3 regions of the Planococcus sp. 1R117A genome follow, and region 1 is predicted to be linked to each of the others. Evidence: riboswitches for the same ligand, from Rfam matches in the RefSeq annotation. Region 1 holds a riboswitch; each other region holds the start of a gene.
What was found. A riboswitch is a leader RNA that binds a small molecule or an ion and turns the genes downstream of it on or off. The one in region 1 is predicted to bind S-adenosylmethionine.

Region 1 (4,229 bases):
GCACCCATCCATTCATCCATCCGTATTCATTGCGGACCATACAACAATCACCGGTGATGTGACAATTGGTGCTGAATCATCCGTCTGGTTCAATACCGTCATACGCGGTGACGTCTCTCCGACTATCATCGGAAACAAAACCAATATCCAGGATTTATGCATGCTTCACCAGAGTCCAGGGAAAACATTGATTCTTGAAGACAATGTTACGATTGGCCATCAAGTGACACTCCATAGCTGCATTATCCGAAAAGGCGCACTGATTGGCATGGGATCCATCATATTAGACGGCGCTGAAGTTGGAGAAGGCGCATTCATCGGAGCTGGAAGCCTCGTTCCGCCCGGCAAAGTTATTCCGCCCGGAATGCTGGCGCTTGGGCGTCCAGCGAAAGTGGTCCGTGAACTCCGGGATGATGATAAGCAAGATATGGAACGCATCGTCCGGGAGTATGCGGAAAAAGGTGCTTACTATAAATCATTGCAAAAAAATTATATCGAGCAAGAAAAATAACAACAAAAAAGACGATCAGGCATTTTTGCCTGATCGTCTTTTTTGTTGTTTTTTAAGCTTGTCCATTAAAGATGCCTGATTGTTCTCTAAGAACTTCCACTTTATCTGTACGTTCCCATGGAAGGTCGATATCGGTGCGTCCAAAATGTCCATATGCTGCTGTCTGTTTGTAGATCGGGCGTCGAAGGTCAAGCATTTTGATGATTCCAGCCGGGCGCAAATCGAAGTTTGCACGGACTAGATCGTCCAAAATTTCTTCGTCGACTTTGCCTGTTCCAAATGTATCAAAAGCGATTGATACTGGATGAGCTACGCCGATTGCGTAAGCCAATTGCACTTCGCAACGATCTGCCAAGCCTGCCGCTACGATGTTTTTCGCTACATAACGAGCTGCATAAGCCGCTGAACGGTCCACTTTCGTCGCGTCTTTTCCTGAGAATGCGCCGCCGCCATGGCGTGCAAAGCCGCCGTAAGTATCAACAATAATTTTGCGCCCTGTAAGGCCCGCATCTCCTTGTGGACCACCGATTACAAAACGGCCAGTCGGGTTAATGAAGTATTTTGTTTCATCATCCATCAAATGTTGAGGGACAACTTCATTGATGACATATTCTTTGATGTTGCGCTGTATTTGTTCAAGTGTCACTTCCGGGTGATGCTGTGTGGAAATAACGATGGTGTCCACGCGAAGCGGTTTATTGTTTTCATCGTATTCGATGGTAACTTGTGTTTTGCCATCGGGACGCAAGTATGGAAGTATTTCTTCTTTGCGCACTTGAGCCAATCGGCGTGCCAATTTATGGGCTAGAGAGATTGGTAGAGGCATTAATTCTTCCGTTTCGTTGCACGCGAATCCGAACATCAGACCTTGGTCTCCTGCTCCGATATCGTCTAATTCTTTATCAGTCATTTGGCCTTCACGCGATTCAAGCGCTACGTTTACTCCAGCAGCGATGTCCGGTGATTGCTCATCGATAGATGTCAGAACTGCACTTGTTTCTGAGTCAAAGCCATATTTAGCACGTGTATAACCGATTTCCCGTACTGTTTCACGTACAACTTTCGGGATATCAACGTAAGTGGAAGTCGTAATTTCCCCTGCAACAAGCACTAACCCTGTAGTTACAGTGGTTTCGCATGCAACACGTGCATTGGGATCTTCTGCTAAAATGGCATCCAGGATTGCATCTGAAATCTGGTCACAGATTTTATCCGGATGTCCTTCTGTTACTGATTCTGATGTGAATAATCGACGGTTTTTCAAAATGTGTTTCCTCCTTATATCCTGCGAGATTGCTCTCGAAATTGATACGGTACTCGTTTCCCATGTCAAGTCCGTTCCGTGAGGATTGAACTTCAAGCCGTTGTGGCCTTTGTACACGAGGATTAAGGGCAATTTCATAAAAAAATCCCATCCATCATTTGCATGTGGAAAGGAGAAATCATCATAAGCACCTTTCACTCTTATCGTCCAAGGTTGAGTTCCTTGCTTCAGGTTTGGCACCTTCTCTGCAATTTGCAGCAGGTTGCCGGGTTTCATAGGGCCTGTCCCCTCCACCAGCTCGGAATAAGAGTATCCGTTCAATTTTTCATCATACGGAAAGTATAATGTTATGTCAACGTTTTTCAATCAATCTTTCCACATTAAATCATTAATTGGTTATAATAGGTGATTCAAGATCATAAAATGTATTTTTTTCATTACAATCAGTTATTAGTATAGACTAATGGGCTCAATGTGTTATACTAATGTTCGAATATACATCCTCCCCATCACCATGGGAATAACCGAAAAGGAAGGTACATATAAATGAATCCAGTGAACTTCGCAAACAACTTAAAGGATCTTTTAAATGGCCAAAATGTGCACGTCCAGCTTTCAGTTCCGCAATTAGTGGAAGCGGCAACATCACGTGGGGAAGCCGTATTGACTCGAGAAGGCGCTGTAAAAGCTGAAACCGGCAAATATACAGGCCGCTCGCCTAAAGACAAGTATATAGTAGAAGAAGACATTTCAAAAGACAAAATTGATTGGGGCGCTGTCAACCGTCCGATTTCTTCTGAGGTTTTTGAAAACTTATATAACAAAGTAATCGAGCATTTGAAACAACAAGATGCATTATATGTTTTCAAAGGCTTTGCAGGAGCAGACCCAGAGTCTCGTTTGGCTATCCAGACGATCAATGAGTACGCTTGGCATAATCTGTTCGCCCACCAATTGTTCATCCGCCCGACTGCAGAAGAACTGGCGGCGCATGAAGCGGAATTCACCGTTGTCTACGCCCCGACATTCCAAGCGGATCCTGCAGTGGACGGCACTGATTCTGAAACGTTTATCATCGTTTCTATGGAGAAAAAAATCATTCTGATCGGCGGCACTGAATACGCCGGCGAAATGAAAAAATCCATCTTCTCCATCATGAACCACATCTTGCCTGAAAAAGGCATTCTTCCGATGCACTGTTCAGCTAACGTAGGCCAAGAGGGCGACGTAGCATTATTCTTCGGTTTATCCGGAACAGGAAAAACAACTTTATCTGCTGATGAAGACCGTAAATTGATCGGCGATGACGAGCACGGCTGGTCGGATAATGGCGTCTTCAATATTGAAGGCGGCTGCTATGCGAAAACCATCAATCTTACACGTGAGCACGAACCTCAAATCTATGACGCCATCCGTTTCGGTGCTGTTCTTGAAAACGTTGTCGTTGACGAAGATACACGCATCCCGGATTATCACGATGGATCATTGACTGAAAATACACGTGCCGCTTACCCGATCCAGGCAATTGATAATATTGTGGATCCTTCGGTAGCAGGGCACCCAAAAACAATCGTATTTTTGACAGCTGATGCTTTCGGCGTGTTGCCTCCAATCAGCAAATTGACGAAAGAACAAGCAATGTATCATTTCTTAAGCGGCTACACATCTAAACTGGCTGGAACAGAGCGCGGGGTTACTTCTCCTGAAGCGACATTCTCAACTTGCTTCGGATCACCTTTCCTTCCTTTGCATGCGACTGTGTACGCTGAAATGCTTGGACAAAAAATCGACGAGCATGGCGTTGATGTATTCCTTGTAAATACGGGCTGGACTGGCGGCGAGTACGGAGTCGGCAGCCGTATGAAATTGTCATACACACGCACAATGGTGCGTGCTGCAATCAAAGGCGAACTTCATGATATCGAAACTGATAAAGAAGAAATCTTTGGCCTGCAAATTCCAAAACAAATAACTGGCGTGCCTTCTGAAATCTTGAATCCGCGCAATGCATGGGCAGACAAAGAAGCTTACGACAAGAAAGCAAAAGAACTTTCTCAGGAATTCCAAGAAAACTTCAAAAAATTCGGCACCGTTTCAGCTGACATCAGCGTTCAAGGCGGACCGGCAAAAATCTAATAAGCAAGCTAAAAAGCTATCCTTTATGGATAGCTTTTTTCATTGAAAGTTCACAAATTTTATTTATCTACATATAAAACGATATTCAGTGAAATCTCTTACTCCTGTCTCTGCATTGTACTTGTATCGCTGCACTAGCTTCTTCGCAAAGGTAATGGCCGAACTTTCGGCCATTACCTTTCGTGCCTTCTCATCCATTCCGTCAACGCTTTTACGGTTTTGCGATTGGCTGCTGGCGGAAAGAAATGGGTATACTCCGGGAAATACCAAGTTTCGTGCTGTTGGCCGTTCAGCTTCAATGCTTCTTCCAGTAAATAC
Region 2 (4,229 bases), on a different contig from region 1:
CTGAAAAAGGTTTGGCTCTTTTAAATCGGCTGCAAGACGGTTTTCCAGAAACCAAGCTATTATTCGTCCATGGCAACCACGATGTCTATGCGGAAGATTCCGCCGCTGCCTATTCCAAACTTCTCGAGTTCCGCGGAAATCTTGGCAACGGCCCTGTCCAATTGAACGAAGACTGGGTCGTAATCGACGATGGCGGCTGGTATGATTACACATTCGGCGTTGCGGGATTTACTGAACAGCAATTTGCCAAAGGCACATTCGGCAGCTTTACGTGGCCGGATAAAACGTATGCCCACTGGCCAGTAACCGACTCTGCCTTGACGGAGCAGTATACCGCAAAACTGGAGAACTGGCTCAAAGAATATCGCGGCAAAAACATCATCCTGGTCACTCATGTTGTACCGTTCGCTCATTTTCTGCAAGTGAAGGAAGATCCGAGCTGGGATTTCTTCAATGCCATGATGGGAAGTTCCCGCTTTGGCGAACTGGCGATGGAATACCAGGTCAAAAAGCTTATTTTTGGCCATACCCATACACGCTATCATGAACATTATAAAAACATTGAAGTAATCTGCAATCCGCTCGGCTATTACCCGCATGAATGGAACCTGCAGTCAGCTGAAGAAGAAATCGCATCAACGATTAAAATGATTGAAATTTAAAGAATTGTGCTATCCGCCTACTCCCTTTTTCGGACCTGCGAATACTGGCCAATACCGTTAAACAAAAAAAGCCGCCTTCGATGGATTCCATCGAAGGCGGCTTTCTCATTAAGTTTTACCAAGAAGGAATAAGCGATCCCGCAAACTCTTTTTCAATGAATTGTTTTACTTCATCGCTATGGTACAGTTCAAGGAATTGCTTGATCGCTTCATCGTCTTTGTTTTCAGTGCGTGATGCAACAAGATTGACGAAAGGCGAGTCGCTTGGTTCGATGAAAATCGAATCTTCTGCTGGCACAAAGCCCGCTTCAAGCGCGAAATTGGTATTGATGGCTGCTGCATCCAGCTCGTTCAATTGGCGTGGAATTTGAGCAGAGTCCAGTTCGATAAACTCGTAGTTGTTTTTATTTTCAGCGATATCCATTACCGTCGCCTGCAAGCCAACGCCTTCCTTCACTTTAAGAAGGCCCGCTTTTTCGAACAAAGCTAGAGCCCGTCCACTATTGGTCGGATCACTCGGCAAACCGATTTTTGCTCCTTCCGGCAGTTCGCTGACATCTTTGTAGTCTAATGAATAAATGCCCATCGGAAACGTTACCGTATCACCGACGCGGACCAAATCCAAGTCCCGGCTTTTTTTCATTTCTTCAAAAAACGGTTCCGTCTGGAATGAGTTCAAGTCAATTTCCTCTTCTGCTAACGCAACATTCGGCATTACGTAGTCAGAGAACACTTTCGTTTCAATAGTGAAGTCCAGTCCTTGCTCTTCTGCAAGTTCCGCAACTTTTTCGACGAGCTCTTCATGCGGACCTCCGGTTACGCCGACCGTTAAAACACCATCACTGACAAGGCTTTCCGCTTCTTTAGTTGATGCCTCTTCACCACTTCCGCAAGCTCCTAAAACTGCTGCTGACAAAACCAGTACACTTCCTGCTATCCATTTCTTCATGTCATTTCCCCTTTTCCTGTTTCTTTTTCATTGCCAGTGTGGCCAGTAAAACCTTCAACTGCATGCAGCCGTTGTAATGACAACCCGCTTCCTTTTCTGTGAAAAATAAAAATGCCTCTCTTAAAAGAGAGGCATTCAAAAAAGTTTGAGTTTACACCTCTCTTATTTTCCAAAATACCAAGTATTTTGCAGGATGTAGCACCTTTTCATGGTCGTTCAAAACCTTGAATGGTTGCCGGGCTTCACAGGGCCAGTCCCTCCGCCGCTCTTCATAAGAGATTTACATATTTAATTTATATTTTCATACTATTTCAATATAACGCAAAAAGCAAGACCCATTTTGTTTATTGTGAATTTTAGCAATAAAGAACCAGATTGAAATACCACTTAGGTTTAGAATTTCCATTGATAAAGGAAAGCATTTTTTTTGTCTCTCTGCTTTCTTTAAATCAGTCTCACAAATGCTCCTTGAACCACTCAATTTGTGGTGGCAGAAAATCCGACAATCCTGGGTCTACATAGGCACTATAGTGGCCGCCGGGAAGAACCACTAATTTTTTAGGCTCATGTGCTTTTTGAAAAGCTTCTATGGTTAAATCCGCTGTCGCCAACATATCATTTTCTGCCACCAACATTAATAAAGGTGTCGGGGAAATACGCTCAATCGTGCTGCTCGGGCTATATTCCAAAAGAGCTTCCATTGTTTCAAGCGTAATTCTATTTTCCCAATTTGGTGCAATCGTGTTCCCTGTTTCAGTAAACCAGTCAAAAGCCTCTGGAATCGGCAAAGCACTTACTTCACCCTCTGGTGCAACTACCGGCACATACTGGTGCTCCGCTCCCATATAACGGGCCAGACGGTAAGCACTTAGATTTTGGACGAATCCATGGAATATGTCATTTCTCATTAACCGTTGAGCACTCTTCCATCCGTTTACCACGGGAGCTTGGGCTACGACAACTTTCACCCGTGGATCTATTGCTGCCAAATGCAATACATGAGCTCCACTGTAGCCAGCTCCCCATATGCCAATTCGATTTTCATCTACTTGATCATGAGTTGAAATCCAGCTGATTGCATTTCTATAATCTTTATGCTGCTCTGCAGGAATCACATGCTGCCTTGGCTCCCCTTCACTTTCCCCGATAAATCGGTAATCAAAAACCAATACGGCAAAACCTGCCTCTGCAAATTTTTCCGCAAAGTTCTTCAAATGCATCTCTTTCACCGCATTAAATCCATGCGCCATGACAATCGCCGGTTTTTTGCTAAGCTCTCCTCCTTCCGGAACGTACAACCAGCCCTTACAATTTAACCCTTCGCTTACGAACGTAACATCATTCTTGATAACCTTCATTTCATCCCTCCTTTGGAATTTATTATTTCGAAAATATAGCAAAAACTTCCTCTTTCTAAATGTATCAGAAAAATCAGATAATTAATATAAAGGATTGATTATTGTACGGGTCAATTGAAGGAGAATTCTTTTTAAAGAATCTGTTTAGTATTTTTCATTACCAAACCTAGCGGAGCTGCCAGAATTCAGCCTGTCTTATATTCTTCTAAAACATTAAGTTTTGATCCATACCCCATCATGCCCAATCATTCTGCAACAAAGGAAAGCGCAAAAAAGGACCAAGAGTTTCCTCTAAGTCCCTGAAGGTTTTCCCATTATTTGTTCTTGTATTCCGTCACAATCGTGCCAATAAGAATTCCCATTACTCGGCCTTTGAACGCATCCGGTACGGATTCACCGGTTGGGTTTTTGTAATACAAAAGATTGGCTTCTTCGTTATATGTAAAGCCAAGATTCATTAAGTTCGTTTTTAACGGCTCCGGCAATTGGTCGCTGCCTGTCACTTCTTTAAAGTAAGGTGTCGTATAGATCGAAACATCGACATCATCCAAGCTGGATTCGAGAACGAATAGATCTGTATCACTTTTCACAATCCATTGGCCTTTAGAGCTGACTGCTAATTGCATATGTTCCAAAGTGGAAATGCCCTCCAGATTAACCCCAAAAATCTGATTGATCAGCACACGGCTCTCTGCGCCAGTGAGTGCGTAATCGTGATCTTTCAGATAGCGGTCCATCACTTCATTCTTCGCCATTTCCATAATCCGTGCATCTTGCTTAGTCGATGCCGGTTCTTCGTTCAAGGAAACACGCAAGCTTTCCATCACATCTGTAGGATAGCTGGCCAATTTGCTGCCATAATCCATCTTCGAAACGTAGTTCAGATCGATATCAAAGATTTCTTTTACCGCCAGCCGAACTTCATTGCCTTTGACCTTTTTGCCAAATGAAGCTAAGTAACGGTCCATGACGTTCACTTTCGGCATCGTTTGAATCACAGCATCTACTTGGGTTGACTTAGCATTTGCTCCTAAACTAACCCGGACCGCTTTCATTACCTTTTTCGAATACTTCGTATCCTGTTCAATATGCTGCGCTTCGTAGGCTTGAGTATTCGAGTATGCTGGTGCTTCTGCAGCAAAGACGCTTCCTACTCCGCCAGTTAAAGCAACACTTGTGATCGTGCTGAATAAGATAAGATTTTTTGTCATGTTTTTGAATTGGATTTTCATTTTTATTCCTCTTTCTAGAAACTATAAT
Region 3 (4,229 bases), on a different contig from region 1:
CTGGAAGAGAGAGCAGTGAAATCTTGTATTTCCCCAGGCTTTATGTCAAACTGAGAAATGAGTACACTACATAATTTGGAGGGTTTCCGATGAGCACACCACAAGAACTTCGTTATTCTAAAGAGCATGAATGGGTTAAAGTTGAAGGCGGTACAGCACGCATTGGCATCACACATTTTGCACAAGCTGAACTTGGCGATATCGTTTTCGTAGAATTGCCGCAAGTTGGCGATGAAATAAAAAGAAATGAGCCATTTGGCAGCGTAGAATCAGTTAAAACTGTTTCAGAGCTTTATGCGCCTATTAGCGGGCGTGTAATTGAAGTCAACACTGAGCTTGAAGACAGTCCTGAATTTGTAAACGAATCTCCGTATGAAAATGCGTGGATGGTGGTAATCGAATCTCCAGAAGAAGCTGAGATCAGCGAATTGATGTCAGCTGAACAATATCAGGAAATGATCAACGAGTAATATCTTAAAAAGCGCCTATTACTTGGCGCTTTTTTTGCTAGCCGGGAACTATATGAAATAAGCATCTATAGGCTGAACCAATACGGAGCAGCCTTTACACCTAATCTTTCATCATATATCAGCGAGGTGTTGACTTATGGATAAAGTAATTGTGGTTGAAGGGCTAACGGATAAAACACGAATAGCGCCGCTCATTGCAGAACCCGTGACGATTGTTTGCACAAATGGTACAGTTAGTGCATCGAGGCTTGAAGAATTATTGCTGCCTTATGAAGGTTTAGATATCATCATATTGGTGGATGCGGATAAATCAGGTGAACGGCTGCGGAAACTTGTTAAACGCGAATTCCCTGAAGCCCGGCATTTTTATATCAATCGCAGTTACAAGGAAGTGGCAGCGACGCCGATCCGGATCTTGCTCGATGTGCTGATTTCAGCAAATGTTCAAGTCAATAAGTTATTAACTGAGGGATGAAATCGATGAAAGAATGGACACATAAAGAATGGCTGAAAGAAAAGAACACTAGCTCTGCCGCGGCTTATTATTTGTATACGCCGATGTGCGGTACATGCCAAGTTGCTTCTAAAATGATGGATGTCGTAAAAGAGTTGTTCCCGGATTTGCCGATGGGCAAAGCGAATTTGAATTATGTTCAAGAAATCGCCGAATTGTACAAGGTGGAAAGTGTGCCTTGCCTGCTCATTACAGAAAACGGGCAGCTGAAAGAAAAGATTTACGCATTCCAGTCTGTGCCTTACCTATACGGAAAATTGAAATCTGTTGACGAAAAATGTCGAGCATGGTAAATTGAATTTCTGAACAATAATTTCATATCGTAACTCTTATTTAGAGTGGTGGAGGGAAGTGCCCTATGAAGCCCGGCAACCGTCATGAAAATGAAATGGTGCCAAATCACACAAAGCAAAAGCTTTGGGAGATGAGAGAGCGGTTTTCGTGTTTTCACGGTTACCCTTCTGCTCAGTTCTGCGCGGAAGGGTTTTTTATTTTGGATTAGGAGTTGTAAAAGGATGATTGAATTAAAAGAACTGTCGAAGGTTTTCGACACGGGAAAAGGCACTTTAACAGCTGTCGACCATGTCGATCTGTCGATTTCGTCCGGTGAAATTTTTGGCATTATCGGCTATAGTGGGGCAGGAAAAAGTACATTGATCCGTTTATTGAACGGATTGGAAAAGCCTACTTCGGGGACGGTAACAATAAACGGCCAAAATATCTCGGCAAGTAAAGGACCAGAGCTGCGGAAGGCGCGCCAGAAAGTCAGTATGATTTTCCAGCATTTTAACCTTCTGTGGTCACGTACAGTAAAAGAAAACATCGAATTTCCGCTTGAAATCGCAGGTGTTCCAAAAAACAAGCGCGACGCCCGCGTTCAGGAATTGGTGGAATTGGTTGGGCTTACCGGTAGAGAACATGCTTATCCGTCTCAGCTGTCGGGTGGCCAGAAACAGCGTGTCGGCATTGCCCGTGCGCTGGCTAATGAACCTGAAGTGCTCCTATGTGATGAAGCTACTTCAGCACTCGATCCGCAGACAACCGATTCGATTCTGGAACTCTTAGTCGATATCAATAAGCGTCTTGGGCTTACGATTGTTCTCATTACCCATGAGATGCATGTTATTCGGAAGATTTGCCATCGTGTCGCTGTTATGGAAGGCGGCCGCGTCGTTGAACTGGGAGACGTATTGAATGTCTTCCAGGCACCAAAACAGCCAATTACGAAGCGTTTTGTCGCTCAAGTCACCGATACGGAAGATTCTCACGAAACGATTAAACATCTGCGGGAACTTTATCCGACAGGCGAATTGGTGAAATTGGTTTTTGTCGGTGAACAGACAGAACAGCCTATTTTGACTAAGCTGATCCGGAAATACCCTGTAGAGATTAATATTGTGCAAGGAAATATATCGCACACGCAGCGAGGAGCTTATGGAACATTGGTTTTACAAATGAAAGGTTCGCAGCAGCAGATATCCGAAGCTCTCGCATTCTTGAATGCTGAGAGTGTCCAGACGGAGGTGATGGCAAATGATTGAGTCATTATTTCCGAATGTCGATTGGGACAGCATGTGGGAAGCGACGCTCGAAACATTATATATGACAGCCATGTCGACATTCTTCACTTTTGTCATCGGATTGGTTCTGGGAATCGTCTTATTTTTGACGGCACCGAAACAATTATGGGCTAACAGTGTGGTGAATTGGCTGACTGGAGCATTCGTCAACATTTTCCGTTCGATTCCGTTTATCATTTTAATCATTTTGCTGATTCCGTTTACGAAATTTCTCATCGGCACGATTCGAGGGCCGAATGCTGCATTGCCTGCTTTGATCATTGGAGCGGCGCCATTTTATGCGCGCATGGTATTGATCGCGCTGAAGGAAATTGATAAAGGAGTCATCGAGGCTGCGCGTTCTATGGGCGCAACAACTTGGACGATTATCCGTAAAGTGCTGCTGCCGGAGTCCAAACCGGCATTAATTTCAGGTATCACAGTTACAGCGATTGCATTGGTTGGATATACTGCCATGGCCGGAATTATCGGTGCTGGAGGTCTAGGAACACTTGCGTTCTTGGACGGTTTCCAAAGAAGCCGGGAAGATGTTACGCTAATGGCAACTATTTTGATTTTGATCATCGTTTTCGCAATCCAGTTTATTGGTGACCGAATGACTACCAAATCTGATAAACGCTAACAGCTAAACTATAAAAAACATAGAAAAAGGGGACCAGTTACATGAAAAAATTACTAGCAGGATCATTATTGACAGCACTTGTACTTGCAGGCTGCGGTGGCGGCAACGGCGGAGCAAGTGAAGAAGAGACAAGCACATTAAAAGTGGGTGCTTCAAACGTACCGCACGCAATTATTTTGGAACAGGCAAAGCCGCTCCTTGAAGAGCAAGGAATTGAATTAGAGATTGAGACATACCAGGATTACATTTTGCCGAACCAAGATTTAGAAGCTGGAGAAATTGATGCCAACTATTTCCAGCACGTTCCGTATTTGGAGTCACAAAAGAAAGAATTTGGCTATGATTTTGAAAATGCAGGCGGAATCCACATCGAGCCGATCGGTGTTTATTCTCAGAAATATGCTTCATTGGAAGAGCTTCCTGAAGGGGCAACAATTTTAATGAGCAACTCAGTAGCCGACCATGGCCGTATTTTATCGATGCTTGAAGCTCAAGGCTTGATTAAATTGGCAGACGACATAGACAAAACGACTGCTGAAGTGAAGGATATTGTGGAAAACCCGAAAAATCTTGAGTTTGATGCGAACTATGAAGCAGCATTGATGGTTCAATTATATGAAGCAGGCGAAGGCGATGCTTTGTTGATCAACTCAAACTATGCAATCGATGCAGGATTGAGTCCATTGGAAGATTCCATCGCACTTGAAAGTTCAGAATCTCCATACGTCAATATCATCGCAGTCAATAAAGGCGATGAAGACAGCGAAAATATCAAAGCATTAGTTGAAACCTTGAAATCACAGGAAATCCAAGACTTCATCTTAGAAGAATGGGGCGGGGCAGTAGTACCTGTCAAATAATAATGATATAGCTGAATACACGTCATAAAACTGGATGTAGACTCGATTTTTTGAGTCGGCATCCAGTTTTTTTATTTTAGATAATAATTTTAATATTTCGCGTATTGTAGAATCTATTCTAATTACTAGACCAATATGATACTTTTGTATAATAATAAAATACAGTTGTTCATCTAGGGAGGA

Region 2: linked by a shared signal. The riboswitch ahead of ACSFXN_RS15265 (MetQ/NlpA family ABC transporter substrate-binding protein) and the one ahead of metK (methionine adenosyltransferase) in region 1 are both predicted to bind S-adenosylmethionine.
Region 3: linked by a shared signal. The riboswitch ahead of ACSFXN_RS16595 (methionine ABC transporter ATP-binding protein) and the one ahead of metK (methionine adenosyltransferase) in region 1 are both predicted to bind S-adenosylmethionine.

Annotation. Positions count from the first base shown of each region.
Region 1 covers NZ_JBPRLO010000002.1:848,536-852,764, forward strand. The annotation lists gene ACSFXN_RS09605 (gamma carbonic anhydrase) at 1-511, shown strand, start outside; gene metK (methionine adenosyltransferase) at 564-1,775, opposite strand; SAM riboswitch class I at 1,973-2,085, opposite strand; gene pckA (phosphoenolpyruvate carboxykinase (ATP)) at 2,322-3,911, shown strand; gene ACSFXN_RS09620 (alpha/beta hydrolase family protein) at 4,085-4,229, opposite strand, start outside.
Region 2 covers NZ_JBPRLO010000005.1:110,561-114,789, reverse strand. The annotation lists gene ACSFXN_RS15270 (metallophosphoesterase) at 1-662, shown strand, start outside; gene ACSFXN_RS15265 (MetQ/NlpA family ABC transporter substrate-binding protein) at 778-1,611, opposite strand; SAM riboswitch class I at 1,771-1,889, opposite strand; gene ACSFXN_RS15260 (alpha/beta hydrolase) at 2,067-2,969, opposite strand; gene ACSFXN_RS15255 (hypothetical protein) at 3,284-4,201, opposite strand.
Region 3 covers NZ_JBPRLO010000006.1:52,368-56,596, reverse strand. The annotation lists gene ACSFXN_RS16615 (arsenate reductase family protein) at 1-19, shown strand, start outside; gene gcvH (glycine cleavage system protein GcvH) at 90-470, shown strand; gene ACSFXN_RS16605 (toprim domain-containing protein) at 607-945, shown strand; gene ACSFXN_RS16600 (thioredoxin family protein) at 951-1,277, shown strand; SAM riboswitch class I at 1,311-1,415, shown strand; gene ACSFXN_RS16595 (methionine ABC transporter ATP-binding protein) at 1,500-2,525, shown strand; gene ACSFXN_RS16590 (methionine ABC transporter permease) at 2,518-3,186, shown strand; gene ACSFXN_RS16585 (MetQ/NlpA family ABC transporter substrate-binding protein) at 3,228-4,046, shown strand.